Regions from separate parts of the Cupriavidus sp. 8B genome, predicted to be linked through region 1. Evidence: riboswitches for the same ligand, from Rfam matches in the RefSeq annotation. Region 1 holds a riboswitch; the other holds the start of a gene.
What was found. Region 1 has a riboswitch for glycine ahead of gcvT (glycine cleavage system aminomethyltransferase GcvT). Riboswitches for the same ligand answer to the same signal wherever they lie in the genome.
Positions count from the first base shown of each region.

Region 2: linked by a shared signal. The riboswitch ahead of ACYP5B_RS33520 (D-amino acid dehydrogenase) and the one ahead of gcvT (glycine cleavage system aminomethyltransferase GcvT) in region 1 are both predicted to bind glycine.

Region 1 covers NZ_BAAILO010000539.1:15,286-31,113, forward strand. The annotation lists gene ACYP5B_RS47670 (ATP-binding protein) at 1-1,004, opposite strand, end outside; gene ACYP5B_RS47675 (response regulator transcription factor) at 976-1,707, opposite strand; gene ACYP5B_RS47680 (hypothetical protein) at 2,128-2,760, shown strand; gene ACYP5B_RS47685 (dioxygenase family protein) at 2,750-3,511, shown strand; gene ACYP5B_RS47690 (UvrD-helicase domain-containing protein) at 3,777-5,882, opposite strand; gene ACYP5B_RS47695 (hypothetical protein) at 6,124-6,354, shown strand; glycine riboswitch at 6,423-6,510, shown strand; glycine riboswitch at 6,532-6,682, shown strand; gene gcvT (glycine cleavage system aminomethyltransferase GcvT) at 6,782-7,921, shown strand; gene gcvH (glycine cleavage system protein GcvH) at 8,026-8,406, shown strand; gene gcvP (aminomethyl-transferring glycine dehydrogenase) at 8,507-11,428, shown strand; gene ACYP5B_RS47715 (DUF421 domain-containing protein) at 11,556-12,098, shown strand; gene ACYP5B_RS47720 (L-serine ammonia-lyase) at 12,131-13,507, shown strand; gene ACYP5B_RS47725 (EthD family reductase) at 13,587-13,910, shown strand; gene ACYP5B_RS47730 (MBL fold metallo-hydrolase) at 13,967-14,704, shown strand; gene ACYP5B_RS47735 (OsmC family protein) at 14,768-15,247, shown strand; gene ACYP5B_RS47740 (FAD-binding oxidoreductase) at 15,493-15,828, shown strand, end outside.
Region 2 covers NZ_BAAILO010000329.1:135,660-151,487, forward strand. The annotation lists gene cyoA (ubiquinol oxidase subunit II) at 1-828, shown strand, start outside; gene cyoB (cytochrome o ubiquinol oxidase subunit I) at 918-2,894, shown strand; gene cyoC (cytochrome o ubiquinol oxidase subunit III) at 2,898-3,500, shown strand; gene cyoD (cytochrome o ubiquinol oxidase subunit IV) at 3,497-3,871, shown strand; gene ACYP5B_RS33500 (hypothetical protein) at 4,031-4,639, opposite strand; gene ACYP5B_RS33505 (DUF2789 domain-containing protein) at 4,861-5,100, opposite strand; gene ACYP5B_RS33510 (acyl-CoA dehydrogenase family protein) at 5,173-6,330, opposite strand; gene ACYP5B_RS33515 (DUF3772 domain-containing protein) at 6,715-9,162, shown strand; gene ACYP5B_RS33520 (D-amino acid dehydrogenase) at 9,218-10,486, opposite strand; glycine riboswitch at 10,654-10,751, opposite strand; gene ACYP5B_RS33525 (hypothetical protein) at 11,282-11,521, shown strand; gene ACYP5B_RS33530 (hypothetical protein) at 12,435-12,743, opposite strand; partial or broken gene ACYP5B_RS33535 (hypothetical protein) at 12,961-13,213, shown strand; gene ACYP5B_RS33540 (AraC family transcriptional regulator) at 13,335-14,348, opposite strand; partial or broken gene ACYP5B_RS33545 (3-keto-5-aminohexanoate cleavage protein) at 14,487-14,720, shown strand; gene ACYP5B_RS33550 (DUF1289 domain-containing protein) at 14,983-15,183, shown strand; gene ACYP5B_RS33555 (DsbA family oxidoreductase) at 15,180-15,828, shown strand, end outside.

The DNA of each region.
Region 1 (15,828 bases):
GCCATCTCCTCCGGCGGGATGCCGGGGCCGTTGTCGCACACATCGATCACCACCCGCTCGGCACTGTCGGCCAGCTCGATGCGCGCGCTGCCGCCGTAGCGGTGGGCGTTCTCTACCAGGTTGACCACGGCCCGGCGCAGTTCGGCCGGATAGGCCAGCAGCGGCTCGGCGTCACCGGACAGGGTGACGTCCTGGCCGATCTCCGTGGCATCGTCTACCACAGCCTGCAGCAAGGCATGCACATCCACCCGCTGGCGCGGCGCGGCGGCGCCGTCGCGCTCGCGCAGGTAGTACAGGGTGGCATCGATCAGCCCGTTCATCTCCGCCAGGTCCTGGCGCAGGCGATAGCGGACCCGGTTGTCGTCGACGCCTTCGATGCGCAGGCTCATGCGCGTGAGCGGGGTGCGCAGGTCGTGGGACACGGCGGCCAGGAAGCGCGATTGCTGTGCCAGCTGGGTGCGGATGCGCTGCTGCATGTGGTTGAAGGCCTTGGCCGCGGCGCGGGCCTCGGCCGGGCCGCTGTCTTCGTCCAGCGGCGGGGCATGCACGTCCTGGGCAAGCCGGCCGGCGCTGCTGGCCAGGCGCTGGACGGGCCTGGCCAGCAGGCGCGCGCCCACCCATGACGCGGCCACGATGGCGGCAAGCTGGAACAGCAGCCCCAGGCGGGGTGGCCCCAGACCATGCGTGCGGCGCTGGCGGTGGGGCGGCACGGGAGCGCCGCTTTCACCGTTGTCCGCGCGCGCCCCGGCATCCGGCGGCGGCGGCGGCGGCTCGCCCCGCTGCCCCTCTTCGCCCGGAGGCGGCCCAGGCGGAAGCTCGTCACCGGGGGCGAAGCTGAATCCGGTATGCCCCGGGCGCGGGAACACGCTCTCGATGACCGTCACGCCGAGCAGGTGCACGGCCAGCATGATCGCGGCCATCACCAGGAACAGCCGGATGAACATGGAGTCGTGGCGGGCCACCCAGCCCGCGCGCTCAGGCTTCGACGGCGCCGGTGAAGACATAGCCCTCGCCTCGGACGGTACGGATCAGCGTCGGGTCGCGCGGATCGTCGCGCAGCTTCTGGCGCAGGCGCGAGACCAGCAGGTCGATGCTGCGATCGAAGACATCGAGATCGCGGCCGCGCGCCTGATTGATCAGCAGCTCGCGATCGAGCACGCGGTTCGGATGTTCGATGAATGCAAGCAGCAGCCGGAATTCAGCATTGGACAACGGCACCACGGTTTCCTCGCCGTCCACCAGCTGCCGCAGCGTGGTGTTGAGGCGCCAGCTACCAAAGCGCAGTTCGTGGCCGCCCACCGCCGCCGGGCGCTTCACGCCGCCGCCCCGGGTGCGGCGCAGCACGGTGTGGATGCGCGCCACCAGCTCGCGCATCTCGAAGGGCTTGGTGACATAGTCATCGGCGCCCACCTCCAGCCCGACCACGCGGTCGGCCAGCTCGGTGCGCGCGGTGAGCATGATCACCGGCAGGTCGCCGCGCTCGCGGATCTCGCGGCACAGCGCCAGGCCGTTTTCGCCGCGCAGCGAGAGGTCGAGCACCACCAGGTCGTAGTCGCGCGTGGCCATGGCGGCGCGCATGGCGGCGCCGCCCTCGGCGCCATCGGCTTCGATGCCGAAGGTGGCGAGATACTCGGCCAGCATGGAGCGGATCTGCGGATCGTCGTCGACGATCAGCAAATGAAGGGGCGTGGCGGGAGAATGGTCCATCGGGTTTCGTCGTGCTTTGCAGTGGTTTGCCGCGTGGCGTATGGCATGTCGGCGGCAGGTTTGCTTCGGTATGGAAGCGGATCGGGGCGGCCCGGCAGGCGGCCGCCGCCAGGGATTGACTCTACCAGCCCGGCTTGACGGCCCGATAGGCAGGGTGTGGCCGCTTTGTACCGGGCTTGATACAAAGCGGCCCGCCCCGGGGACTCGCTTTGTACGGCATTGCTTGCGCGTGCTGACCAAGCGCTCAAGCAACAGGGGGCTAGCCTTTCTAAGATGTCATGTCGTTATCCCGCCGCTTTTGTGCCTGCAAGTTCCTGACAAGCAGGCAACGGCAGCCCGGCGCCCCGCTATGCTTGAAGCCATCGGCATCACGTCGGCGATCCCGGGCCTCTCCCCGCATGACCTCCATGGAGAATCCTTGTGACCCAGCCCCAAGCCTTGCTGCCCCGACTGCGTTCCCTGCCGTCCCTCGCCGTGCTGTGCGGCGCCTGCGCCTTGACGCTGCCGGCGCACGCGCTGCAGACCAGCGCGCCGGCCGTTGCCGGCCCCGGCCAGCCGGCGGCACCCGCATCGCTGCCCGAAGCGCTGGCGCTCACGCCTGCCCAGGCCGCCCTCTGGCAAGCCGCCCGGGCCGCCGCGCGGGAAGCGCATGCGCACGCGCTGGAACTGCAGGCACGCTTTATCCGCGAGGGTGGCGGCCCCGCTCTGTCGGAGGGGCCCGAGCCGTCGCTGCGCGCCCGCGCGGAGCGGGAAGACCGCCTGCACGACGCGCTCGACAAGGATCGCCGCGCCGCGCGCGATCGCTGGATCGCGTTTGAAGAAAGCCTGGATGCCGGCCAGCGCATGCGCCTGCGCGACATGCCGGAGGGTCGCATGCCGGGCTCGCCGCCGGGCCCGTTCGGCCCCGGTCCCCACCCGTTCCCCGGCGCCATGGCAGGCCCGATGCCCGGCCACGGACCGGCGCCCATGCCCTGCGCCTTCGGCGCGAACGGCCCGTTCGGCGTACCCGGCGCTGCGGAACCTCACCGACCAGGAGTGCCAGATGCCCAATAAGCCCCTCGACCACGCAGGCCCGCTCGCGGAAAACGCAGGCCGCCGCCGCTTCCTCGGCGGCGTTCTGGGAGGATCCCTCGGCGCCGGGTTGATGGGGCTGGCGGGTGATGCCGCCGCGCAACCCGCCGCCTGCCTGCTCACGCCGGCCATGACCGAGGGCCCGTTCTATATCGACCAGGCGCTGGTGCGCCGCGATATCCGCGATGGCCGGCCGGGCCAGTTGCTGCGGCTGAGGCTGGTCGTGGTGGACACCGACCGCGGCTGCGCGCCCGTGGCCGGCGCGCTGGCCAGCATCTGGCATTGCGATGCCGGCGGCAGCTACAGCGGCTACGACCAGCGCGGCATGCCGCCGCCGCCTGCGGGCGGCCCCGGCCCGGGTGGTGCCGGCATGCCCGCCGTGCCCGCCAGCGCCTCCCGCTTCCTGCGCGGCTTGCAGCCCACCGGCCCCGATGGCGCCACGCAATTCCTGACGATCTACCCGGGCTGGTACGGGCCGCGCGCGGTGCATATCCACCTGAAGATCCATCTCGGCAAGACCGAGGTGCTGACCACCCAGCTGTTCTTCGACGACGCCCTCAGCCGCGAGGTGCACCTCCAGCATGCCGCGTATCGCGCGCGGGGCGCTTCGCCAGTGCAAAACGCACAGGACGGCATCGCCGGCGCGCGCCCCAACCTGCTGCGGGTACGCCGCCTGCGGGACGCGGCCGGCACGCTGGAAGGCGAATTCACCCTGGGCATCGCGCGCGCCTGACAGCCACAGGATCTGGCGGATCCCTAAAAAAAACGCCCCCGGACTTAAGGTGCGGAGGCGCTGAACAGGGAAGAAGTCGGGCGTAATGCCCGGCCACGCCGCTCCGAAGGGACGGAACGACGCGGCACCTGGTCCAGTACTTCGGGCCAGGCACCGGCGATGTTAGACGGACATCGGGCGGGGGTCATGTCGCCCTTGTAGGCCAATGTATCGACTTTGTACGTTCGGCACCGGCATGGGGCACGGCACGCCATGCCGGCGCCGGTCATGCCGGGTTCTTGCCTGGCGCGCCGGGCGTTCCCAGCAGGGCCTTGAGCCCGGCCAGGCGGTCCTTGGGGCTCATGGCGGGCGTTTCGTCCTTGATCGCGGGCGCCTCCTCGAGCTTCATCTCGCCGATGAAGCGCGAGGGCTCGCACGAATAGGTATCGCGGGCGCGCTTGCGCTTCTTGCACCAGCTCAGGTGCAGGCTGCGCTGGGCTCGCGTGATACCCACATACATCAGGCGGCGCTCTTCCTCGATCTTTTCGTCGCTCATGTCTTCGTCTTCGCGGCAGTGGGGCAGGATGCCCTCTTCCACGCCGACCAGGAACACGTGCGGATATTCCAGCCCCTTGGAGGCGTGCAGCGTCGACAGACGCACCGCGTCGGGATCTTCCTCGCGGCCTTCGAGCATGCTCATCAGCGCCACCGTCTGGGTCAGCTCCAGCAGGTTCTTGCCCTCGTCGCCGAAGCCGTCGGCGGTGTCGAAGCCGGTAGCCTCTTCCGCCTCGCCCGTGGCTTCCGGCTTGGTGCCCTTGCGCTTGAGCCAGTCGAGGAATTCCAGCGTGTTGGTCCAGCGCGACTGGGCCTGGCGCTCGTCGAAGGTGTCGTACAGGTAGGCCTCGTAGTGGATGCCTTCCATCATGTCGTCAAGCACCTGCGTGGCGGGATCGCTGGCCGCGCGCCCGGCCAGGCGCACCATGGCCTCGCAGAACACCCGCAGCGGCTCCAGCTGGCGCGGCTGCAGCTTGCCTTCGATGCCGCCCATCATGGCCGCCTCGAACAGTGAAACCTTGGCCTGCCCGGCGAAGGTGCCCAGCACTTCCAGCGTGGTGTTGCCCACGCCGCGTTTGGGCGTGGTGATCGCGCGGATGAAGGCAGGATCGTCGTCCGGGTTGGCGATCAGGCGCAGGTAGGCGCAGATGTCCTTGATCTCGGCCTTGTCGAAGAAGCTCTGCCCGCCCGAGAGCACATAAGGAATGCGCTCGCGGCGCAGGATCTGCTCGAACAGCCGCGCCTGGTGGTTGCCGCGATACAGGATGGCGTAGTCGCGGAACTGCGCGCGCCGCTCGAACTTGTGGGCGGACAGGCGGAACACCACGGATTCCGCCTCGTGCTCCTCATCGTTCATCGGGTTGACGGCGATGGGGTCGCCCATGCCGTGCTCGCTCCACAGCTTCTTGTCGAACAGCTTGGGATTGTTGGAGATGACCGCGTTGGCCGCCTCCAGGATGCGCACGGTGGAGCGGTAGTTCTGCTCCAGCTTGACCACCTTCAGGTCGGGGAAATCGGTCTGCAGCAGCTTCAGGTTGTCCAGCGTGGCGCCGCGCCAGCCGTAGATGGCCTGGTCGTCGTCGCCCACCGCGGTGAAGGCCGGCGCGCGCAGGTGCGAGCCGCCGGCGAGCTGCTTGAGCAACTGGTACTGGCAGGCGTTGGTGTCCTGGTACTCGTCCACCAGGAAGTAGCGCAGCCGGTTCTGCCAGCGCAGGCGCACTTCCTCGTTGCGCGCGAACAGCTCGGCCGGCAGGCGGATCAGGTCGTCGAAATCCACCGCCTGGTAGGCGTGCAGCGTGGCCACGTAGTTGCGGTAGATCAGCGCGGCCTGGTGATCGTCGGGATTGTCGGCCTGGGCGATGGCGGTCTCGGGATCGACCATGCCGTTCTTCCACAGCGAGATGGTGCTCTGCACGCTGCGGATCAGCTTCTTGTCGGTGGAGGCAAGCTGCTCCTGCACCATGCCGAAGCAATCGTCGGAGTCCATGATCGAGAAACGCGGCTTCAGCCCCACGTGCTCCGCCTCGGCCCGCAGGATCTGCACGCCCAGCGAGTGGAACGTGCTGACCGTGATCTGCTTGATGGGGATGCGCTTGCCCTCGCGCGTAGTCTTGCCCTCCATCAGCTTGGCGATGCGCTCCTGCATCTCCTTGGCGGCCTTGTTGGTAAAGGTCACTGCGGCGATGTGCTTGGGCTGGAAGCCCTTGTCCTCGATCAGGTGAGCGATCTTCTGTGTGATCACCCGGGTCTTGCCCGAGCCGGCGCCGGCGAGTACCAGGCAGGGGCCGTCGAGGTAGCGAACGGCTTCGGATTGGGCAGGGTTGAGTCCGTGGGTCATGCGAGGCGGGTAATGACGGATGCGCAACGCGGCATGCGCGATTGCTGGGCGGAGGCTGGATGTTAACACGCGGCCATGGCCGGGCCTTGGACGGAAAAGAGTGTACTCACCGGCACGTAACACTTCGTAAGCCCGGGAGCCGCGGCCTTTCTGGCACGTCTAATTTCTATGTCCGGCCAGAGTGTGAGCCGTGCCGGATGCACTTCACCATACGTTGGGGGCAAACACGCTGGAGGCAATCATGAACACCCTGCATTCCCTGAGCAAGGCGGTCTTGATCGGTATCGCGGTAGCTGGCATGGCGGGCTGCGCCGATATGACACCAAAGCAGCGAAACACCGCAATCGGTGCTGGCGTTGGCGCAGTGGGTGGCGCAGTCCTGACGGGCGGTGACGCACTAGGCACCCTGGGCGGCGCCGCGGTAGGCGGTGTCATCGGTAACGTTACGACACCCAACCATCGCGGGCGGTAGTGCACCGCAGCAGGACAGCGACGCCGGCCGGGTGCGTTGACAAAGCCAGGACGCTCCCGTAAATTGCGCGCATCTGACCGGGAGAGCGCGCATATCTTGCGCCGCCGAAGGGGTATCACCCGAAAACTCTCAGGCACCATGGACTGGTTGGATCGGCTTGCAACATGCACACGATGCACGCCGTACTCTGGAGAGCGGCACCCGCCACTGATCGATTCCATCGACAGCCATGGTGAGCGTGCCCACCGAAGGGGCGCGCAAGGTTTGGGTTTCCAGCAACCGGGATCCGCCTTGTAATCTCTCAGGTATCGAGGACAGAGGGGTCATCCGCCGCAGCGGATTTGGCAGCGCCATGGCGCGCCGAATCCTGCGGTGGATGGCCCTTTTTTCGTTTTCGAACCGAGATTTGCCTTCCCCCGAGGATTCCATGACGCTCCAGGCCACGCCCCTCAACGCCATCCACCGCGCCCTCGGCGCCCGCATGGTCGACTTTGGCGGCTGGGACATGCCGGTCAACTACGGCTCCCAGATCGAGGAACACCATGCCGTGCGCAGCGATGCTGGCATGTTCGACGTCTCCCACATGTGCGTGGTCGACCTCAAGGGCGCCAATGTGCGCCCCTTCCTGCGCGGCCTGCTGGCCAACAATGTCGACAAGCTGCAAACGCCGGGCAAGGCGCTGTACTCCTGCATGCTGGATGAAAAGGGCGGCGTCATCGACGACCTGATCGTCTATTTCTTCGCCGAGGACCACTTCCGCCTGGTGGTCAACGCCGGCACCGCGAACAACGATATCGAATGGATCGCCGCACGCAACGCCGCCACCAATAGCGGCGTGAAGATCACGCCGCGCCGGGGCGACAATGCGCCCGACGGCGCGGCCCCGCTGGCCATCGTTGCCGTGCAAGGCCCCAACGCCCGCGCCAAGGTGTGGAGCGCTTTCCCCTCGACCCAGCCCAGCGAAGCCCTGAAGCCGTTCAACGCCGTGGTGGTGCATGACCCCGCCCTCGGCGAAGTCATGGTGGCACGCACCGGCTATACCGGCGAAGACGGTTTCGAGCTGGTAGTGCCGGCCGAGAACGTGGCCGGCCTGTGGGAAAAGCTGATCGCCGAGGGCGTTCGCCCCGCCGGCCTGGGCGCGCGCGACACGCTGCGCCTGGAAGCCGGCATGAACCTGTACGGCCAGGACATGGATATCCACACCTCGCCGCTCAACGCCGGCCTGGCCTGGACCGTGGACCTGCAAAGCGAACGGGACTTCACCGGCAAGGCGGCCCTGGTCGCCGGCGGCAAGACCCAGCAGTTCGTCGGCCTGATCCTGCGTCCGGCCAACGGAAAGGCGGGCGGCGTGCTGCGCGCCCACCAGAAGGTCATCACCCCGGCCGGCGAAGGCGAAATCACCAGCGGCACCTTCAGCCCCTCGCTCAGCCAATCCATCGCTTTTGCCCGCCTGCCGCTCGACGTTGCCGTCGGCGCCGAGGTGCAGGTCGAGATCCGCGACCGCAAACTCGCCGCGACTGTGGTTAAACTGCCGTTTGTGCGCAATGGCAAGGCACTCGTGAGCTGAACGCTCGCACCGGTCACAGCGCGCCTGCCGGCGGTTTCCCGATCGACGATCGACACCCCCCGCCCGGCTGGCGCTGAAAAACAAATTGAATCTGGAGCAATCCCATGAATTTCCCCGCCGACCTGAAATACACCGAGTCCCATGAGTGGGTGCGCGTCGAAGCCGACGGCACGCTGACCATCGGCATCACCGACCACGCGCAGGACGCGCTGGGCGACATCGTCTTCCTGGAGCTGCCGGAAGTGGGCAAGTCGGTCGGCGCCGGCGACGCGCTGGCCGTGGTGGAATCGGTCAAGGCCGCATCCGACATCTACGCCCCGGTGGCTGGCGAAGTCATCGCCATCAACGATGCCGCCGCCGCCGCGCCGGAAAGCGTCAATGCCGACGCCTTCGACGCCTGGCTGTTCAAGCTCAAGCCGGCCAACAGCGACGACGTGAACGGCCTGATGTCGGCCGACGCCTACAAAGCCAACGTCGGCGCCTGATGCCAGACCGTCATTCCCGCCGCCACGGGAATGACGGATGAAGATTGACGCGACGCGCCGGGCCGACCACCCGCCGCACCGCTCCCACGAGATCCTTGCCATGAACGCCCCCCTGCCCATGACTGCCGCCCAAGTTGCCCGGCCCACGCTGGCCGAACTGGAGGCGCGCGACGCCTTCGCCTCCCGCCATATCGGCCCCGATGCCGCCGAACAACAGCACATGCTCAAGGTGCTGGGCTATGACAGCCGCGCCGCGCTGATCGACGCCGTCATCCCCGCCGCCATCCGCCGCCGCGACGGCATGCCGCTGGGCGAGTTCACCGCGCCGCTGAGCGAAGAAGCCGCGCTGGCCAAGCTGCGTGGGCTGGCCAGCAAGAACCGCGTGCTCAAGAGCTTTATCGGCCAGGGTTACTACAACACGCTGACCCCGGGCGTCATCCTGCGCAATATCTTCGAGAACCCGGCCTGGTACACCGCCTACACGCCCTACCAGCCCGAGATCTCCCAGGGCCGCCTGGAAGCCATGCTGAACTTCCAGCAGATGGTGACCGACCTGACCGGCCTGGACATCGCCAATGCCTCCATGCTGGACGAAGGCACTGCCGCGGCCGAAGCCATGACGCTGCTGCAGCGCGTCAACAAGCACGCCTCCACCACCTTCTATGTGGCGGACGACGTGCTGCCGCAAACGCTGGAAGTGGTACGCACCCGCGCCCTGCCGCTGGGCATCGAAGTCAAGGTCGGCCCCGCTGCTGAAGCGGCCGGCGCCCATGCCTTCGGCGTGCTGCTGCAGTACCCGGGCGTCAACGGCGATGTCGCCGACTACCGCGCCATCGCCGAGGCCGTGCATGCTGCCGGCGGCCTGGTGGTGGCTGCCGCCGACCTGCTGGCGCTGACCCTGATCGCCGCGCCCGGCGAATGGGGCGCCGACGTGGCGGTGGGCAACTCGCAGCGCTTCGGCGTGCCGCTTGGCTTCGGCGGGCCGCACGCCGGCTACATGGCGGTCAAGGATGCCTTCAAGCGCTCTATGCCCGGCCGCCTGGTTGGCGTGACCATCGACGCGCAAGGCAACAAGGCATACCGCCTGGCCCTGCAGACGCGCGAGCAGCATATCCGCCGCGAGAAGGCCACCTCGAACATCTGCACGGCACAGGTACTGCTGGCCGTGATGGCCTCCATGTACGCCGTGTACCACGGCCCGCAAGGCCTCAAGCGCATCGCCCAGCGCGTGCACCGCCTGGCCGCCACGCTGGCCGGCGGCCTGGAACAACTGGGCTACGCACGCACCAATGCCACTTATTTCGATACGCTGACGCTGGAAACCGGCTTCAACACGGAAGCCATCCACGCCTCGGCAACCGCCCGCGGCATCAACCTGCGCCACGCCGGCGCCACCCGCATCGGCATCTCGCTGGACGAAACCACCTCGCGGGAAGACGTGGTCGCCCTGCTGGAAATCTTCGCGCACGGCAAGCCGGTGCCCGACTTCGATGTGCTGGAAGCCGTCGCGCAGGATGCCTATCCCGCTGGCCTGGCACGCCAGAGCGCTTACCTGACCCACCCGGTCTTCAACACGCACCACGCCGAGCACGAAATGCTGCGCTACCTGCGCATGCTGGCCGACAAGGACCTGGCGCTGGACCGCACCATGATCCCGCTGGGCTCGTGCACCATGAAGCTCAACGCCACCAGCGAGATGATCCCGGTGACGTGGCCCGAGTTCAGCAAGATCCACCCCTTCGCGCCGCTGGACCAGACGGTCGGCTACCGCGAGATGATCGACCAGCTCGAAGCCATGCTGTGCGCCGCCACCGGCTACGCCGCGGTGAGCCTGCAGCCCAATGCCGGCTCGCAAGGCGAGTACGCCGGCCTGCTGATCATCCATGCGTACCACGCCAGCCGTGGCGAGAGCCATCGCGACATCTGCCTGATCCCGTCCTCCGCGCACGGCACTAACCCGGCGTCCGCGCAAATGGCCGGCATGAAGGTGGTGGTGGTGGCCTGTGACGAAGATGGCAACGTCGACCTGGACGACCTGGCGAAGAAGGCCGAGCAGCACAGCAAGAACCTCGCCGCGATCATGATCACCTACCCGTCCACGCACGGCGTGTTCGAGCAGGGCGTGCAGCAGATCTGCGACATCGTGCACAAGCACGGCGGCCAGGTCTACGTGGACGGCGCCAACATGAACGCCATGGTCGGCACCGCCGCGCCGGGCCAGTTCGGCGGTGACGTGTCCCACCTGAACCTGCACAAGACCTTCTGCATCCCCCACGGCGGTGGCGGCCCGGGTGTTGGCCCGGTGGCGGTCGGCGCGCACCTGGCCGACTTCCTGCCCAACCAGGACAGCGTGGGCTATCGCCGCGACGACCAGGGCATCGGCGGCGTGTCCGCCGCGCCGTTCGGCTCGGCCAGCATCCTGCCGATCTCGTGGATGTATATCGCCATGATGGGCTCGGCCGGCCTGACCGCCGCCACCGAGAATGCCATCCTGGCCGCCAACTATGTGGCGCGCCGCCTGTCGCCGCACTTCCCCGTGCTCTACACCGGCCAGCACGGCCTGGTGGCGCACGAGTGCATCCTGGACGTGCGAGCGCTGCAGAAGACCACGGGCATCTCCAACGAGGACGTGGCCAAGCGCCTGATGGACTACGGCTTCCACGCTCCCACCATGAGCTTCCCGGTGCCGGGCACGCTGATGATCGAGCCGACCGAGAGCGAGGCCCTGCATGAGCTGGACCGCTTTATCGACGCCATGATCGCCATCCGTGCCGAGATCGCCCGCGTGGAAGACGGCAGCTTCGACCGTGAGGACAACCCGCTGAAGAACGCGCCGCACACCGCCGCGGTGATCACCGCCGACGCGTGGGAGCACAAGTACACGCGCCAGGAAGCCGCCTACCCGGTGGCCGCGCTGCGCACGCAGAAGTACTGGCCGCCGGTTGGCCGTGCGGACAACGTGTACGGCGACCGCAACCTGTTCTGCGCATGCGTGCCGATGAGCGAGTACGCTGAAGAGTAAGCTGGTATGAAGCCGGGGCTGCTGCTCGTCGCGGCAACCCCGGCGTTTTGCCAGCGCGCCTTGCCAACGCGCTATGCTCGGTGTGGATGCGCGGCCACCCGGCCGTGCCCGGAAAAACGGAGCACGCATGTGGAATCTCAGCGCCCCATGGTGGGAATTCGTCCTGCGCGGACTGATCGTCTACGGCAGCCTGCTGGTGCTGCTGCGGCTTTCCGGCAAGCGCCAGATCGGGCAACTCACATCGCTCGACCTGGTGTTGTTGCTGGTGCTGTCCAACGCCGTGCAGAACTCCATGAACGCCGGGGACAACTCCGTTGCCGCAGGGCTGATCCTGGCGGTGACGCTGGTGGCCGCCAACCTTGTGCTGGCGTGGCTGAGCTGGCGCAACCGGCGCATCGAGAACGTCGTCGAAGGGCGGCCTGAGGTACTGATCCACGATGGCCTGGTGTTTGCCGACGTGATGAAGCGCGCGCTCGTCACACGCGACGACCTGCACAAGGCCCTGCGGCATGCCGGGTGCCAGCGCGTCGCCGATGTGCATTTCGCGATTCTCGAGAATGACGGCACGATCAGCGTGCTGGTAAAGAAAGACGCGCCCCCCACCCCGCCCAACGCGGCAGGCTCGCTGTGGCGCGCCCCCATTAACAACGATATGGACGCGCCGGTCTGAATCCGGCGCCAGCCAGCCCCCAGGAGCCTCTCGTGGCAGTCAGCGTCTTCGATCTGTTCAAGGTGGGCATCGGTCCCTCCAGTTCCCACACCGTGGGCCCGATGCGCGCGGCGCTGATGTTTGCCCAGGGGCTGGCCCGCGACGGGCTGCTGCCGCAGGTGGCCAGCGTGCGCATCGAGCTGTACGGCTCGCTCGGCGCCACCGGCCGCGGCCACGGCACCGACAAGGGCGTGATTCTTGGCTTGCTGGGGGAGGCGCCCGACACCGTCGACCCCGACACCATCGACTTGCGGATGGCCGCGCTGCGCGCGAGCCGCACGCTGTCGCTGCTGGGCACCCATCCCGTGCCCTTCGTGGAGAAGGAGCACATCGTCTTCTATCGCCGCGAGGCCATGGCCGAGCATCCCAACGGCATGAAATTCCACGCCTTCAATGCCGGCGGCGAAACCATCCGCGAAGGCCGCTACCTGTCGGTGGGCGGCGGCTTCGTCATCACCGCGGGCGCGGCCAATACGCAGATCCTGGAAGCGGACCATCAACTGCCGCATCCTTTCCGCAGCGGACGCGCCATGCTGGAGATGGCAACCGCCAGCAAGAAGAGCATCGCGCGGCTCATGATGGAAAACGAATGCGTGTGGCGCAGCGAGGCCGAGGTCAATGCCGGCCTGCTGCGGATCTGGGCCGTGATGCAGGCCTGCGTGGCGCGCGGCTGCCGCACCGACGGCGAGCTGCCGGGCCCGTTCAAGGTCAAGCGCCGCGCCCCCGAACTGTTCCGCAACCTGACCGAGCACGCCGAGCGCTCGCTGGCAGATCCGCTTTCGGTGATCGACTGGGTCAACCTGTACGCGATCGCCGTCAACGAGGAAAACGCGGCCGGCGGCCGCGTGGTCACGGCGCCCACCAACGGCGCCGCCGGCATCATCCCGGCCGTGCTGCATTACTACGACCGCTTCGTGCCGGGCGCCAACTCGCAAGGCGTGATCGACTTCCTGCTGACCGCCGGTGCGATCGGCATGCTGTACAAGCTCAATGCCTCGATCTCCGGCGCCGAAGTGGGCTGCCAGGGCGAAGTCGGCGTGGCCTGCTCGATGGCCGCCGGCGCGCTCGCCGCGGTGATGGGCGGCACGCCCGAGCAGGTGGAAAACGCGGCCGAGATCGGCATGGAGCACAACCTCGGGCTGACGTGCGACCCGGTCGGTGGGCTGGTGCAGATACCCTGCATCGAACGCAATGCGATGGCGTCGGTGAAGGCCGTCAATGCGGCGCGCATGGCGTTGCGCGGCGATGGCATGCACTACGTGTCGCTCGACTCCGTCATCAAGACCATGCGCGAGACCGGCGCCGACATGAAGACCAAATACAAGGAAACGGCGCGCGGCGGGCTGGCGGTGAATATCGTGGAGTGCTGAGCGCATCGCCCCGGCAAATCCGATCACGCGCTTTCTGCTACGCTAGCCGCGCATCCACCCCAACCCACTGGAGTCCGGCATGGTCAAGATCAGCATTCTCTACCCGCATAGGAAGGGCGGCCGGTTCGATATGGACTACTACATGCAACGGCACGTGCCGCGCGCCGTCGCGCTGTTCGGCCCGCATCCGGGCTACCACGGCGTGTCGGTGGAGCGCGGCCTGAGCGGCGGCGCGCCGGGCTCGGATCCGGCCTTTACGGTGGTGTTCAGTTTCCTGTTCGAGTCGCTGCCGGCCTTCGTCGCGGCGTCAAAGGCCGTCGGCAACGAGCTGCAGCTCGATATGCCCAACTACACCGATGCGGTGCCCGTGATGCAGATGAGCGAAGTGGTGAATATCGGCTGACACGCCTGCGGGCGGCGCTATCATGTAGCGTTCTTCCCCCATTGGCGGCCACAGCCATGCAGACCTTTCATCAGCTATTTGACGAAACCTCGTCCACCTTCACCTACCTGCTGATCGATGCCGCCACGCGCCAGGCGTTGCTGATCGACCCGGTAGACCACCAACTGGAGCGCGACATGGCGCTGCTGCAGGCCAGCGGCGCCACGCTGGCGTGGGTGGTCGAGACGCATGCCCACGCGGACCACATCACCTCCGCCGGCCATGTTGCACTGCAAACCGGGGCGCACACCGCGGCCCCCTCGGGTTGCGACATCCAACCCGCGCAAAAACAGCTGATCGACGGCGACACGCTGCAGTTCGGCACGCAGACGCTGCGCGCCATCCACACGCCGGGGCACACCGCCGGCAGCATGAGCTACCTGTGGGAAGAAGCCACGCCCGCCGGCACGATGCGCCGCGTCTTCACCGGCGACGCGCTGCTGATCGACGGTTGCGGCCGCACCGACTTCCAGTCCGGCGACGCTGGCACGCTGTACGACAGCCTCACGCAGAAGCTCTTCGCCCTGCCCGACGACACCGTGGTCTACCCCGCCCACGACTACAAGGGCCGCACCGAATCCACCATCGGCTTCGAGCGCGCCAACAACAGCCGCGTGGCTGGGCGCACGCGTACCCAGTTCATCGAGATGATGGGGCAGTTGAACCTGCCCAAGCCGAAGCTGATCGATGTGGCGGTGCCCGCCAACCAGCGGCTCGGGCTGCGGGATGGCGAAAGCGTGCCGCACGGGGTGTGACGCACGCGCGCGAGAAGCAATAAGCTATCGGCCTTCGCAGGCACTTGAATGGAGAGAGAAGACATGGCCCAGTACACCGCAGAGATCCTCTGGCAACGTGGCGAGCAGGATTTCCTCGGCAACCGCTATAGCCGCAAGCACCTGCTGCGATTCGATGGCGGCGTGGAAGTGCCAGGATCCTCATCGCCCCATGTTGTGCCCCTGCCCATGTCGGACGCCGCCGCCGTCGATCCCGAAGAAGCCTTCGTTTCGTCGCTCTCCAGCTGCCACATGCTGTGGTTCCTCTCCATCGCCGCCAAGCACAAGTTCTGCGTGGACCGCTACTTCGATGCCGCGGTCGGCACCATGGCGAAGAATGCGGAAGGCCGGATGGCCATGACGGTGGTCACGCTCAGGCCGGAGGTCACCTTCTCCGGAGAGCGCCAGCCGACCCGCGAGGAACTGGCGCACCTGCATCACACGGCGCACGAGGCTTGCTTCATTGCCAACTCGGTGAAGTCGGAGGTGCGCTGCGAGCCGGTGTACGTGGGCGCACAGGCCTGATTGCCCCGCTGCAAGCCGCGGGCCTGCCAGCGATTCGGACTGATTAGGACTGATTAGGACTGCTCTGATTGAGCAAGCCTGCAGATTGCGCTATGTTGGGGGCCCGCTGCCCGACTGCTCCTGCAGGTGCCCATTTGCCCGCCACGCCAATATCCGCCCCGGATCGCCAGCGCCGCCGCTTGCTGAAGGCTGCCGCTCTTGCTAGCGCTAGCGCCAGCTGCGCTTGCAGCGCGCCGGCCCCATTGGTGGTGGACGACGTCAGCCAGTTGAACCCTATCCGCGTGGCGCAGCTGGCCACGCCGGCCAGCACGGCGCAGATCCAGCAAGCATTGCGAAAAAGCGCCGGGCCGGTATCGATCGGCGGTGCGCGCTTCAGCATGGGCGGACAGGTGGCCATGGCCGATTCGCTGCATCTGGACATGCGCGGGATGAACCGCCTGGTATGGCTGGACGTAGCGGGCCGGCGTGCCCGGGTGCAGGCCGGCATGCGCTGGCGCGATCTACAGGAAATCCTCGATCCGCACGACCTCGCCGTCAAGGTGATGCAGAGCTATAGCGATTTCTCGGTGGGCGGGTCGGTC
Region 2 (15,828 bases), on a different contig from region 1:
AAGGGCGACATCGGGCACCAGGAAAAGACGCTGATCCTGGTCTCGCTGTTCATCATGCTGCTGGTCGTGGTGCCGGTCATTTTCCTGACGCTGTACTTCGGCTGGCGCTATCGCGCCTCCAACACCAAGGCAACGTATGCGCCCAAGTGGGCGCACTCCACCCGCATCGAGGTGGTCATCTGGACCATCCCGTGCGTGATCGTGGCCGGCCTGGCGGTGCTGATCTGGAACACCACCCATTCGCTGGATCCCTACAAACCGCTTGAGTCGAAGGTCAAGCCGATCCGCGTCGAAGCCGTGGCGCTGAACTGGAAATGGTTGTTCATCTACCCGGACTACGGCATCGCCTCGGTCAACCGGCTGCCTATACCCGTCGATACGCCGATCAATTTCAGCATCACCGCGGAATCGATGATGAACTCCCTGTTCATCCCGCAGCTCGGCAGCATGGTCTATGCCATGGCCGGCATGGAGACCAAGCTGCACCTGATCGCCGACACGCCGGGCACCTACGCGGGGCTGTCCGCGGCCTATAGCGGCCCCGGCTTCTCCGACATGCATTTCGACACCGTGGCCACCTCGCGCGAGGCATTCGACGCGTGGGTACGGCAGGCCAGGCGGTCGCTGCTGACGCTGGACGAGAAGGCCTACAAGACGCTGGAGCTGCCGAGCACCAAGGAGCCGGCGACGGTCTACGCGGGCGTTGCGCCCGGCCTGTTCCAGAACATCGTCAACAAGTACATGCATAGCGATATGCGCGCCAATATGCGTGGCGATGTGCGTGGCGACGTTTGCACAGCCCAAAGCCCCCCACTGGCTGCCAACTGATGAAGCCAATGAATCCGCAATACATGCAATACATGCACTGCATGCAACACACGCAACGCCACCGCGCCGCGGCCACGGAGCACTGATCCATGTTCGGCAAATTAAACCTCGAGGCGATTCCGTACCATGAGCCCATCATCATGGGTACGCTGGTCGCCGTCATTCTGGGCGGCATCGCGCTGCTCGGCGCCGTGACCTACTTCGGCAAATGGAAGTACCTGTGGACCGAGTGGATCTGCTCGGTCGACCACAAGCGCATCGGCGTGATGTACATCATCATGGCGCTGGTCATGCTGCTGCGCGGCTTTGCCGACGCCATCATGATGCGCGTGCAGCAGGCGATCGCTGTCGGCGATGCGGCCGGCTACCTGCCCCCGCACCACTACGACCAGATCTTCACCGCCCACGGCGTGATCATGATCTTCTTCGTGGCGACGCCGTTCATCCTCGGCTTGATGAACGTCATCGTGCCACTGCAGATCGGCGCGCGCGACGTAGCCTATCCGTTCGTCAACTCACTCAGCTTCTGGCTGGCGGCAGCGGGCGCGGTGCTGGTGATGATGTCGATGTTCGTCGGCGACTTTGCCGCCACGGGATGGGTGGCCTATCCACCGCTGTCCGAGCTGGGATACAGCCCGACGGTGGGGGTGGACTACTACATATGGTCACTACAGATATCGGGCTTGGGGACCACGCTCACCGGGATCAACTTCATCGTCACCATCCTGCGCATGCGTGCCCCGGGCCTGACGCTGATGAAGATGCCGGTGTTCACCTGGACCGCGCTGATCACCAACATCCTGATCGTTGCCGTGTTCCCGGTGCTGACCGCCACGCTCGCGCTGCTCACCGCCGACCGCTATCTGGGCATGCATTTCTTTACCAATGAGCTTGGCGGCAACGCCATGATGTACGTCAACCTGATCTGGGTCTGGGGCCACCCCGAGGTCTACATCCTGATCCTGCCGTGCTTCGGGGCCTTCTCCGAGATCATCTCCACGTTCTCCGGCAAGCCGCTGTTCGGCTACAAGTCGATGGTGTACGCCACCTCGTCCATCGGCATCCTGTCGTTCTTCGTCTGGCTGCATCACTTCTTCACGATGGGCTCGGGCGCGAACGTCAATGCCTTCTTCGGGATCATGACGACCATCATCTCGATCCCGACCGGGGTGAAGCTGTTCAACTGGCTGTTCACGATGTACCGCGGCCGCATCCGCTACCACTCCTCCACGCTGTGGACGATCGGCTTCATGGTGACCTTTGCCGTGGGCGGCATGACCGGCGTGCTGCTGGCCGTGCCCGGCGCGGACTTCTTGCTGCACAACAGCCTGTTCCTGGTCGCGCACTTCCACAACGTGATCATCGGCGGCGTCATCTTCGGCTGCCTGGCCGCGATGAGCTTCTGGTTCCCCAAGGTGTTCGGCTTCACCCTGAACGAGCGCTGGGGCAAGATCTCGTTCTGGTGCTGGCTGGTGGGCTTTTACCTGGCCTTCATGCCGCTCTACGTGCTCGGCTTCAAGGGCATGACCCGCCGGATGAACCACTACACGCACGCAGACTGGCAGCCCTACCTGATCGTGGCGCTGTGCGGTGCCGTGATCATCGGCGCGGGCATCGTCGCCCTGCTCGTCCAGCTGGCCGTGAGCGTGCGCGACCGCAAGCACAACCCCGACCTCACTGGCGACCCGTGGGATGGCCGCAGCCTGGAGTGGGCCACGGCCTCGCCGGCGCCCTTCTACAACTTCGCCCATGTGCCGCACATCACCTCGCTGGAGCAGCACTGGGATGACAAGGAGGCCGGGCGCGCCTACGTGCGGCCAAGCCACTACGAGGACATCCACATGCCAAGGAACACCAGCGCGGGGGTGATCGTCTCCGCGTTCGGCCTGGTGCTGTGCTTCGCCCTGGTCTGGCACATGTGGGCGGTGGCGGCCCTGGGCCTGCTGGGCGTGATCGGCACCTTCATCGCACGGACCTACAACCGCGACGTGGACTACTACGTCCCGGCGGCTGAAGTCGAACGCATCGAAAACGCGCGCTATGCGCAGCTACGCAAGGCGGCTTGACCCATGAGCTACACAGTCATTCACAACACGCACGAGCACGTGGCGCACGACGACGGCTCCAAGACCACGCTGGGGTTCTGGATCTACCTGATGAGCGACTGCCTGATCTTCGCCGTGCTGTTCGCTACCTTCGGGGTGCTCGCCGGCAATACGGCAGGCGGCCCGGGCGGCCGCGACCTGTTCGAGCTGCCATTCGTGCTCGGCGAAACCATGCTGCTGCTGGTCAGCAGCTTCACCTTCGGCGTGGCCATGCTGAACATGCAGCCCGGGCGGGAGCGCCAGGTCATCCAGTGGCTGGGCGTCACGTTCTTGCTCGGCGCGGCCTTCATCGCCATGGAGCTGTATGAGTTCGCCGAGCTGCTGCATGCCGGCGCGGGGCCGGGCGTCAGCGCGTTCCTGTCTGCCTACTTCTCCCTGGTGGGCACCCACGGCCTGCATGTGAGTTGCGGCCTGCTGTGGATCCTGGTCATGATGCACCAGGTCAAGCGCTTCGGGCTGGATGGCGTGACCCGGCGCCGCCTGGCCTGCCTGAGCCTGTTCTGGCACTTCCTGGACCTGATCTGGATCTGCGTGTTCACCTTTGTCTATCTGCGAGAGTTTGTATGAAGACCGCCCACCTCCCCACAGGATCCGCTGCGCACGCCGCGCATGGCAGCATGAAAGGCTATGTGATCGGCTTTGCGCTGTCGCTGGCGCTCACCCTCGCGTCTTTCGGCGCGGTGATGGGAGGGTTCGTGCCGAAGGGCATGGGCCTTGCGGCCATCGTGCTGCTGTGCGTTGCGCAGCTGGTGGTGCAGCTGGTGTTCTTCCTGCATATCGGCACGTCTGCGGACCAGCGCATGAACACCGCGATTTTCGTCTGCACCGGGCTGCTGATCGCCATCATCGTGGCAGGCTCGCTATGGGTCATGCATAACGCCAACGTCAACATGATGCCGATGGATATGTCGCCGGAACGCGCGCGTTTGCGCGACTAGGACCACGGCGCGGCCGGATCTCGCGTTATGCGGATCCGTGGTTTGATCCCCTCCCGCTTCGTGGGCTTCGTGGGCTTCGTGGGCTTCGTGGGCTTCGTGGGAGAGGGGAGCAACCCAGCGGTGAATCCACACTCACTGAAGCCTGGCGACCCCGGAAAGCTAGATAAGCAGACCGCCGGCGGCCGCCGCGCTCCTGGCCGCGGGCCAGTGACGGGCATTTTGAAACCGCGTAGTCCGGTCGCCGAGCATGCTGGCGCCCCCCTCCCAATAGACCCAGCTCCGGCCTCTTCTAAGGCGGTCCAGATAGGCGTCTTCAAATCCGGCTGGCACGCGATGGGCGAGTGAGGCCAGCGCGCTTTCGTCGACGCCAAGCGCACCAGCAAGCCTGAACTTCCCCCCAGACAGGCCATCCGCGATTCTCAGGTCCAGGTAAGGCACGAATAGTCCGGTGCGGCGCAGCGCCGCCGGCATCGCGGTGGTCCATACCTGGATGCCAGCACGCAATGCACCGAGCGCGAGCGAGAACGCCCGCTCGTTCCTGGCCATCAGCACACGCCCGCTAAGCATGCCATCCACCAGTTCCTTGCCTGCGCCAGTGAATGCCAGCGGTGCAAGCGAGGCGCGGTCGGGATGGCCTTCGCTCAGAAGCGCAAGGCAAGCCGCGAGGCCGCTGGCGCTCTGCTCACCATGACTTAAAACCGGACAACGCGGATCGGATTCGGAAAGCAAAACCAGCACATCGGCGGCGTGGCGCGGCGACGCCAGCACGATACGGTCATAGGCGAGACCGGCGTCTCGCATGCACAGTTCAAGCGCGGTGCAGGCCGGACATCCGGCCAATACAAATAACTGGTACTTCATGGCTGCGGCGATTTCCCCTGGCGTCGACAATGACGCGCGTCCAGGGGATGTTGCCGCACCGCAGCAATGCAGAACAGGAGCAGAAGTACACTATTTGGAACGGAGCAGGCTCGAATTTCACCGAGGCTTTATCCGGGCACCCGCAGCGCGGCATTCAGCTGGTCAACGACCTCCGCCCAGTCAGCATCTTCCAGGATTTCCTCCCGCAGCAACGTGGCCTGCGCGGGCGTCCAGAAGGGGGCGTCGGCAAGCACGACGTCGGGGGCCAGGGGAGAATGCGCGGCCAGGAATTCACGGATGCCCTTTTCGTCGGCAGGCAGGCCCAGTTGCGCAAACAGCTCGGAAAAATGGTGGAAGGCATTGTCCATGGCGAGCGAACCTCCTGCGGTGAAATGCATCACTGTTTAAATCACTGTTTGATCCTGCACGCTGAGAGGGATTCAGCCCCGCGCAATCCGCTTGGCCATGCTCCAGCGATGCACCTCCGAGGGACCATCGTAGATCCGGAAGGCGCGCATGTCGCGGAAGATGCGCGCGACGATGGTTTCATCCGTCACCCCGCTGCCGCCAAGCACCTGCACGGAACGATCCACCACCCGCCACAAGGCCTCCGAGCAGTGCACCTTGGCCAGGCTGGACTCATCGCGCCCCTTCTCGCCCTGGTCCAGCACCCAGGCGCAGTGCCAGATGGTCAGGCGCGCGGTGTGCATGTCCATCTCGTTGTCGGCCAGCATGAACCCCACGCCCTCATGCTCCACCAAGGTCCGGCCAAACGCGCGGCGTTGCCGCGCATAGTTGACCGCGATGTCGTGCGCGCGCCGGGCCGCCCCGAGCCAGCGCATGCAGTGCGTCAGCCGCGCCGGGGCCAGGCGCAGTTGCGCGTAGCGGAATCCTTCGCCGAGCTTGCCGAGCACGTCGCTCGCCGGGACTCGCAGGCCATCGAAGCGCACCACGGCATGCCCGCCCGTGAAGCACGTATCGAGCGCATCCATCTGCCGCTCGATCGCGACACCGGCCTGGTTCATGTCAGCGAGGAACATGGTGGCCGAGCCGTCTTCCATCCGCGCCATGATGATGGCGAAGGTGGCGCCGGTGGCGCCCGTGATAAACCACTTCCGGCCAGTGATCACGAAATGATCGCCATCGCGCACCGCCGTGGTTTGCAGCATCGACGGATCGGCTCCCGCGCCTGGCGCCGGCTCGGTCATGCAAAAGCACGAGCGCGTGTGCCCGTCGATCAGGGGCTGCAGCCAGCGCGCCTTCTGCTCCGGCGTGGCGACCAGTTCCATCAGGTGGATGTTGCCTTCGTCCGGCGCATGGATGTTCATCGCGACCGGCCCCAGCGGCGAGTAGCCCGCCTCTTCAAAGACGATGGCCTTGTCCCGGTGCGAAAGCCCGAGGCCTCCGGCCTCCGTGCTGGCGTGGGGTGTCAGCAAGCCCGCTGCCCTTGCCTTTTCCACCAGGTCCGCGCGCAGGTCCTCGGTTGGGCCATGCGGCGTTTGCCGGGGATCGCGCTCCATCGGCATGACCTGGTCAGCAATGAACTGGCGGGTACGCTCCTGCAAATCCCGTTGAACGGAAGTCAGACTGAAGTCCATTGGCTTGCCTCGTGTTGGTTCGTGGTGGTTCGTGTTCTGGTTGGGCCGATGCGGCCACTGGTAGAAATTCTAGTGCAGGATTATCCGCACGCCACCTGGCGCCCGAGTTGCGTATCGTGCACTGCGCAACGGCACGCCATGCCTTCTGTATAATTCGACTTCTTTCAGGCAAACCTTCCGCTTCAAGCGGCTTGCCATCAAGCGGCTTGCCAATCACGCGGCATCGCCTCGGGCGCTCCGATCGATTCCCATCTTGATCGCCAGCGCGGCCGTCCAACACCCTGATCGTCGACCCCGGTCACCCGCCGTCTGGCGAAGCATGGCAATCCACGCGAACCTGTTCGATTGCCTGCCCGGCTAGCCGATCAGCAAAGTTCTTGTCCTATGAGCAAACTCCCCAAGCTCGCGCTGAGCCTTGTGCTGGTTGCGCTATTGCAGCTGATCCCCACAGCGCTCCCGAATGCAGCAACGGCAGTGGCAGCCACAGCCGCCGACACCACCTCGAATGCGGACGCGCCTGCCGCCAAGCCGCTGTCGCACGCGGATGCCGTGGCCGAGCTGAAACGGCTCCAGACCGAACAGGACCGCATCAAGCAGCTGGCGTCGTCGCCCACCAGCGGCACGCAGCTCGAAGGGCTGGATGACGCCATCCACCAGCTGGCAAGCGACGTCGACAAGCTGACCGCGGCGCTCACGCCCCAGCGCGCGCAGTTGCAGGCACAACTCGACGTGCTCGGGCCGCCACCCGCCGCGGGCACCACGCCCGAGGCGGCTGCAGTCGCACAGCAGCGGGCAGACCTGAATGCGCGCAAGGCCCAACTGGACAGCGGACTCAAGCAGGCCGCCGAGGTCAAGGGCAATGTCACCAACCTGACCGAGCAGATCGCCAAGCTGCAGCGCAGCCGCTTGAAGAACCAGCTCGCGCTGCAGTCGGCCGGCATCCTTAGCAAGCAATTCTGGGAACCGTTGTTCGCGCCAAGCCCGGAGGACCAGCAGCGGCTGAGCGCTTTCAAGGGACAAGTCACGCCGTTGTGGGACCTGGCCTGGCAGCCCGGGCGGCAAGCGATTACCGCGCTACTCCTGCTACTTGCGATCGGCGTCTGGACCATCGGCCGACGGTTGATCGAGCGGGCACTGGCGTGGTTCTGCCTGACACGCTTGCCCGAAAGCCGGCTGCGGCGCAGCGCGCTCGCGCTGGCGACTGTGCTCGCGACGGTTGCTGCGACCGCCATCGCGGTACAGCTCGTGTGTATCGCGTTCGCCCCGCACTACGAGCTGCCGGGGCAGGTGCAAGACCTGATCAGCGAGCTCGGCAAGCTAGCATTGACGAGCGCGCTGATCGCGGGCCTGGGACGGGCATTGCTGTGCACGCGCCATCCCTCATGGCGCCTGCCGGCGCTCGCCGACAAGGTCGCGCTGGCGATGCGTCCTTTCCCGACCGCCCTCGCGGGCCTGCTACTGATTGCCGGCACGCTCGAGCAACTCAACCGGACCGCGGATACGAGCCTGCAGGTGACCTTGCTAGGCCGCGGCCTGGTGTCGCTTGTGGTGGTGCTGACAATCGGCGCAGCGCTGCTGCGCGCCAACCGCGTGCGCACGATGCTAGCCGCGGCGGGCGAGCGGCCTGAAGCGCGCTCCACCTTCGCCGGCCTGATTCACGCTGGCGTGACGGTGACGGTCGTCGCCTCATTGCTGGCGCTGCTGATCGGCTATATCACGTTCGCGCGCTTCCTGACCTATGAGCTCGTGTGGATCGACATCGTCCTGTGCAGCTTGTACCTGTTGACGCAACTGACCCGCGACGTCTGCGAAAGCGTGTTCAGCGCGCACCATCCAAGCGGCAAGGTCATCAAGCAATTGTTCGGCCTCGGGGACAGCCATCTCGAGCAAGCGTCGACGGTGCTGTCGGGGATCGGCACCAGCCTGCTGCTCCTGGTGGCGGTCATTGCGCTGCTGACCGGCGGCTTCGGCACCACGCCGAGCGACCTGCTCAACAGCCTGCTGACGATGCTCGGCGGGGAGCGGCTGCGCAGCCTCAACATCATGCCCGACCGCATCCTGAACGCTGTCATCGCGTTGTCGGTCGGCATCTACCTGCTGCGCTCGGTGCGGCGCTGGCTGGATGCGGAACTCCTGCCGAAGGTCTGCATGGAAGCGGGCCTGCGCGCCTCGCTCGTGACGCTGTTCAGCAACATCGGCTACGTGCTGATCGTGTTGCTGACGCTATCGCTGCTGGGCGTCAGATGGGAAAACCTGGCCTGGATCGTCAGCGCGCTGTCCGTCGGCATTGGCTTCGGCCTGCAGGAGATCGTCAAGAACTTCGTGTCGGGGCTCATCCTGCTGACCGAGCGCCCGGTGAAGGTCGGCGACATGGTGAGCATCGGCGGCGTGGAAGGCGACATCAAGCGCATCAACGTGCGCGCGACGGAGATCCTGCTGGGCGACCGCTCCACCGTGATCGTGCCTAACTCGCAGCTGATCTCGCAGAACCTGCGCAACGTGACGATGAGCAACAGCACGCAAGGCGTCGCGACGCTGCTGCTCACCTTCCCGTTGAACATCGATCCCGAACAGGTGCGCGAACTGCTGCTCGACTCCTATCGGGAGAATGAGGCGATTCTCGACAAGCCCGCGCCATCCGTCACGTTCAGCCAGCTGGCGCCGAACGGGATCACGCTTAGCGTGACGGGCTACGTAGGCAGCCCGCGGATCGCCACCGCGACCAAGAGCGACCTGCTGTTCGAGATCCTGAAGCGGCTGCGCGCGGCCGATATCTCGCTGTCGGTCCCGCAGACGTTGCGGGTGGAGAATATGGCCGCGCTCGGCGTGTAACGCGTTGGCTGGCTTCAGGCCCGATTGCCGGCCCTTGCCAGTCCCTGGCAGCCTGTCAAGGACTAACCAGCGCCACCCTATCCTGCACGCCATGCACGCGCTTGGCGCCCATGGCTTGCTGCACGACATCGCCGATCATGTCGGCGGTGACCGCCGACAGCGTCCACCCCAGGTGGCCGTGGCCGGTGTTGTAGAACACGCAGGACGCACGGCCCCGGCCCACGCGCGGCAGCATGGTAGGCATCATCGGCCGCAGGCCGGCCCAAGGCACCACGCTACGCGTGCTGACACCGGGGAAGCACTGGTTGACCCACTCCACCAGTGGACGGATGCGGTCGGCGCGAATGTCGCGGTTGTAGCCGTTGAACTCCGCCGTGCCCGCCACGCGGAAGCGGTCGACGCCCAGGCGGCTGGTGACCAGCTTGGTCTCATCGTCGAGCAGGCTGACGACGGGCGCGGCAGCCTGGCTTTGCGCGTCGTTCAGGTTGACCGTGATCGAATAGCCCTTGACCGGATAGATGTTGACGCGATCGCCAAGGCTGGCGGCCAGCGCCCGGCTGGCGGTGCCGGCACAGACCACCACGCCGTCGAACACGCGCGATTCGGTCTGCTGGCCGTCGCTGCTGACGATGGCGACCTGCCGGCCATCAGTGCTGACCGACTGGACATCCTGGTTGTACAGGCATCGCACGCCCAGGCGGTCGATCGCCGCGGCCATGCCGCTGGTGAACTTGTGGATGTCGCCGGTGGAATCGCTCTGGGTGAAATAGCCACCGTAGTACTCGCCGGCCAGGGTCGGCTCGATGGCGCGCATCTCTTCCGGTGTGACGGCATGGCGCGCAAGGCCGCCCTCGGCCAGCAGCTTCGATACCCTGCCAGCGTGGTCGAAGCCCGCCTTGTCGCGATAGATGTGGAGGATGCCCTCCTTCTTCAGGTCGAAATCGATGCCCTCGGCCGCGGCCCAGGCGAACAGGTGGTCGCGCGCGGCAATCGCCAGGCGCGTCGTTTCCACGGTGTTCTTGCGGTATTGGGGAATGGCGGCGATGAACTCGGCGAACCAGGACAGCTTGTGCCAGCTCGGGCGCGGGTTGACCAGCAGCGGCGCATCGCTCTTGAGCATCCACTTGATGCCCTTGAGGATGGTGGACCAGTGGGTCCAGACTTCGGCGTTGGAGGCGGAAAGCTGGCCGCCATTGGCGAACGAGGTTTCCATGGCGGCATAGCGGTGTTTTTCGAGCAGGGTGACCGAGAAACCGCGCTTGGCGAGTGCGTAGGCAGTGGTCACGCCAGTGATGCCACCACCGATAACGGCAATTGTTCTCATCTCTTTGGTTCCAGGACGTCGAGTGGGAGCCTCTTGCGCGACATGCGCGAAAGACGCCCCCTCTGTCCTTGACCTGAGAGATTCACGATGCGCCACTTTGGGGTGGCGCGGATCGCTTGCTCCTTCGGTACCGCCGGCTGACGAGCGCCGGGGTTCTTCAGAGTTCAAACGTGATATCGGTCCTTTTGCCTGAGAGTTTCCGGGGCGGTTGCTCCTTCGGCGCTGCCTGGCAGCATGGCCAGGCGGTCTCTCCCGATATCAACTTTGCGTCGCGGCCGTTGGATGCCTGCCTGCTTTACCAAGCGAGTCTCCGGCGGCGCGATGCAGAACTTTAGCATTAGTCATGTCCGCGTGAGGAACTTTTTATTGCCCGCTCAAGGAGAACCTGTCAGGCGGCCGAGATGCCAGGTCCGAACAGGGCGTTGATAACAGGGCGTTGATATTAGCGGCCTTTGGCATCGGGGACTCCGGTCTGGTCGACAGTGCCGCCCCCGGTGCCTTTGCGCGGCCCTCCCGTGCAGCCCGTCGGGTTCGGCCTTCCCTGCGCTCTCCGACGCCGGCTTCACGACGCAGTCAGACGCCTCTGAAACACGTGGATCCCCCTAATATTCAAAGTACAAGTTACGAGAAGGCATTTCCTACAAAGCGAGCCGCGCAAGCCGTACCCTTGTCGAGGCACCGCGCATGATCTGCTGGCCCGACGCGCGTCCGGCGCGCCCGCCAGCAAGATCTTGGGCTTGCTGGCAAGCTAGCACAAACGAGGAATCCGACCTTCTCAACCACGAAGGGGCCCGAATGAAACTCACGATCACCCTTGAGTTCACCCCGGCTGCACAGGCCGCAGCCAGAGACATCGACCTGGACCTGACACCGCACACCGGCGCGCTAACGCCGGTGATCGGCGACCTGATCCAGTTCCCGGGACAACCAATCATCTTTGTGGTCATCGGTCGCATGTGGCAGCCACGCGCCCCGGACAACGTCGAGCTTCGCATCATGCTCGATCTGTCGCCTGCGCCGCTGTCTGTCGTATGAGGGCGCTCCAATTCTCGAAAGGCGTTTGCAGCGGCAACAGGGCGACTGTTTCCTACTGCATCGCACAAGATGCAGCAGATTCGATTCCTGGAACACCCCTGCTTTGTTTGAGGAAAGCTATGCCGTATGCCGGCCTTAAACGTGCGGGCATTGGTTGGCTCAAAACAAAGGAGTTGTCGAGATAGGGAGAGATAAATTACCAGAGATAAGTCAGCGAGTCGAAGCGCAACCACACCCGCCAATCATCCCGGTCGGCCGGATAATGTGAAAAATCTGTTAAATCTGATGTTATTTCGGAATGATTGTTATCTGTCGGACTTTGACATAGATTGGACTCTGAGGATTTTTTCCTCTCCCGACTGTACGCTCCCCGTGTATGAGTCTCGGCACCAAAAGGCGCGGCACCACCGCGCCTTCTTTTTTTGTCAGCGTGCCGCCTCGGGGTCAGAACCATCGGATTGCAACTTTTACACCCAACGCGTCACCATCGCCTGCCTGCATGCAGTCACTCTGCATTTCCCGTTCGCACCTCGCGCCGCCGCCTTGCCAGGGCGCGTTTTTCTTTAGCATGCGGCGACGGGCACCAGTGTTTGGGAGACGAGCTTTTGGGCGGGGGTGGCGGATTTCAGAAATGTTAATCGTCACTGTCAACGGCAATATGGTCAATCTCTCGCTTCGCGGCTCGATATGCATCATCGATCGCAATATCTTCCGAGGCTGCAGGCTCCCGAGTGTTTTGCCTGTGTCCGTGCCCACGGATGACATACGACCAGTCCCACCGATCACCCGCGACCCTTATCGTCTGGATGGAGATATCCCGGCCTTTGTACTTGAAGTCCATATGTGCCTCGCCGGATTTCGGAGGACCGCAGCACGCTGCGTGGTTGACCCGGATGGGGATACGGCGCGCGAATCAGAGAGCGCCTGGGTTCGCCCGGCCTTCGTCTATCAGCTTCTCGGCATAGTCGCGCGCATGCTGCCACGCCTCGCCTTCGGAAAAGTACTGCCCAGGCACAGGTTCGTGCTCGAAGATCTTGATCGAGCTTCCGTCCGCCGCTTTTGCACAGATCGTCACCTCGCCCTGCCAAGGTCCACCGGTTGGCGACGTTGCGCTAGCCTCATACCAGTGATCTTTGTAGTACGTGAAGCCTTGGAGATCCATAGCCTTCTCCAGTTGTTCAAGAGAATCGTAGCACGGCCCAAGGACGACAATCGGCTCCATTTCCGTCGTGGTTCCTGCCCTCGGATATAAACCGCTCCCACGCCCCGGGAGTGCCAGGTAACCCTGCGCGCGGCAATCAGGGGACGAAAAACGCCTCGCCGCACAGAAGGAGATGCGGCAAGGCGAAGGAAGGTTGAGAGGAACCTCCCAAGGGATCTTTAGAATGCATGCTAGTTCTCGGCGCGAACGTCTGCTAACGCACATGACGCTGATTCGCTTTGGACAGATGTTCATTGCACGGCTGTGCGTAGGCATTGGCGAGGCGGCCTATGGCAGTGTGGGCATCGCCGAAGTGCCTGAAACCTCGCCAGAGGCTGTACGAACTCCTTGCGGCGCCCTCCATGCTCTGCGCCTATGCGGGCAGCGCGCTGCAGTTGCTCGTCATGGGGGCGCTGCTGGCATGGATGTCCAGCTTCCTTTCCCGCTACTACGGCTTGGGAACCGATCGCGCGGGCCTGGTCGCGGCGATGCGACCAGCGCAGCATGGTTGGCGTTGCCGCAGGCGTGCGCCACAAGTTCTGACCGCACCGTAGCGGGCTGCCCGACGCTCGCCTTGGCCGCCGCCGCGCTGCGGGTTAGCCAGCGGCTTTTTTAGCCATCTGAGCGCCGCCCCTGCGCGCGCCACGCCGACACACTGCACCCAAAGCGGCCACTGAACCAGCGTGAGAACGCGCTCAGCGACGAAAAGCCGAGCAGCGCCGCCACTTCGGAAAGCGGACGCTCGCCGTTCTCGATGTACCGGATCACCAGGTCGGCACGTGCCTCGGCGAGGACTGCCAGGTAAGTCGTATGTTCCTGCTCGAGCCGGCGGTGCACGGTCCGCCGGTCGACGCTCAGGTGCTGGGCCACACGCTCGACTGAGCACAGCCCCGTGGGCAGCAGCGCATAGACGAGCTTGCGCACCTTGTCGGACATCGTGGCGGCCGTCGACTGCGCCAGCAGCGTGCCGAGATAGCGCTTCACCTGCTGTGCCATCACCGGGTCATACGAAGGCAAAGGCGCCTCCAGGTCCGATGCGAGGCAGACAATGCCATCAAAGTCCTGGTTGAATGCCGTGGGCATGCCGAACACCCGTGCGAACGTGGCCGTGCTGGCGGGCGCGGCATGCGTGAAACAGATGCTGCGCGGGCGCCACGACTGCCCCAGGAACAGGCGCAGCATGCGGAACATCACGCCGACCGCCAGGTCACTGGCCTGGCGCAGCGTACCGGGCTGGTCGCTTAGCACCTGCAGCCGGATCATCACCACGCCGTCGCCTTCCTCCATGCGCATGGAAAGCGCCTCGTTCTGCAAACCCATGTAGCGGACCATCGACTCCAGCGCGCGGCGCAGCGTCGGCTCCTCGCGTACCACAAAGGCAAGCGGCCCCAGGTTGGAGAATTCGCGCAACTCAGCCATGCGCAGGCCGAAATCGTCCACCTTGGCTGCCCTCGCCGACGTGTCCAGCAGCCGGCCAACCGATGCCGCGGGTATCCGGATATCGGGATCCAGCAAGACCGAGCGGCTGATCTTTGCCGCCCGCAGGTGCTGGTATGGATCCAGGTCGACGGCGCGCGCCACTTCAACGTAGTTGGTAAGGCTGGCGCTGCGCAGATAGTAGGACATTAGTCGAACACCGTGTTTTCCCTGGCTGTCCCAAAATGTAAATCGGATGTCCCGAATAGTCAAATCGGAACACGGCGTTCACCGATACTCCAGGCATGGCAGCTCCCTTGACAAGCACAGCCCAGCCGGAGGCGATTTATGCAATTCCTTGACGATTCCCTGCATCCCGAGAACATGGACAAAGTGGTGATCACCGTTGCCCCTTATGGCCCGGAATGGATGCCCCAGGACTTTCCCGAGGACATTCCCGTCACCATGAAGGAACAGGTTCAGAAAGCCGTTGACTGCTACAACGCGGGCGCCACGGTGTTGCACCTGCACGTGCGGGAGCTGGACGGCAAGGGCTCCAAGCGGCTGTCAACATTCAATGAGCAGTGCGCGCGCTTGGCACGAGAGCTGGGCCGCGAGATCGCGAGCGGCCCCGAGGCGCGCGAGATCTACCGCATCGGCACCTGGTATGACAGCGCGCAAACCACGTTGGCGGCCAACGGCATGGTGCCAAACCGCACCGCAGGGCAGAAGGACCTGCCGCTGCGCGCGGCTGCCTGACGCCTTGCCGCCGGGCCGGCGCGGTGGCTTCGCGCTGGCCTGCCGTCTACCCCAATTCCTCAGGTTGATGAACCGGGAGCCAGTGATGAATCACCCCAACCCCGTTGGCGATCCATGCATCAATATCTGCCGCATGGACCTGGCCGGCCGTTACTGCCAGGGCTGCAGCAGAACACTGCTCGAAATCGGCCGCTGGGATCAGATGACCGCCGCGGAACGCACGCAAGTGCTCGCGGCAGCGCCGGGCCGTCGCCGGCAGCATAACCCTTCGGGAAGACTGCCATGAACTACCCGGATTCCCTGCTGGTCCAGGTTGACTTTGACTTGATCTGCCCATGGTGCATGATCGGCAAACGCCATCTTGAAGCGGCACTCGCCCGGCTTGGCCACGAGCGGGCCGATGTCGCCGTCACGATCGAATGGCGAAGCTGTCCGCTGCTCCCGGCGATACCGCCCGCCGGTATCCCGTACCGCAACTTCTATCTTGCGCGGCTGGGCAGCGCCGAAGCGCTGGCCAGGCGCCAGGCGCAGGTATGCGCCGCGGCGCGCGAGGCCGGCATCGCGCTGGAGCTTGACCGCATCGAAACCCTGCCCAACACCGTGCTTGCGCACCGCCTGATCCGCTTTGCCGCTCAGTCCTGCGGACGGGCAGCCGCATCGGCGCTCATCGACAGGCTGTTTGAAGGCTATTTCCTGCACGGGGAAGATCTCGGCGATCCGCGCGTGCTGCACCGAGCGGCCATCGCCTGCGACATCCCGATGGCGCAAGCGTCGGAAGCCGCCGCAGGCATGAATCTGGACTGGCTGCCGGCGCTGCGCGAAGCGGATGCGCTACCACCACGCCCTGGCCTTGGCGTGCCTAACATTGTGCTCAACGGCGTCCAGGGCATCTCCGGCGCAAGACCACCGCAAATATTGCTCAAGGAGATGC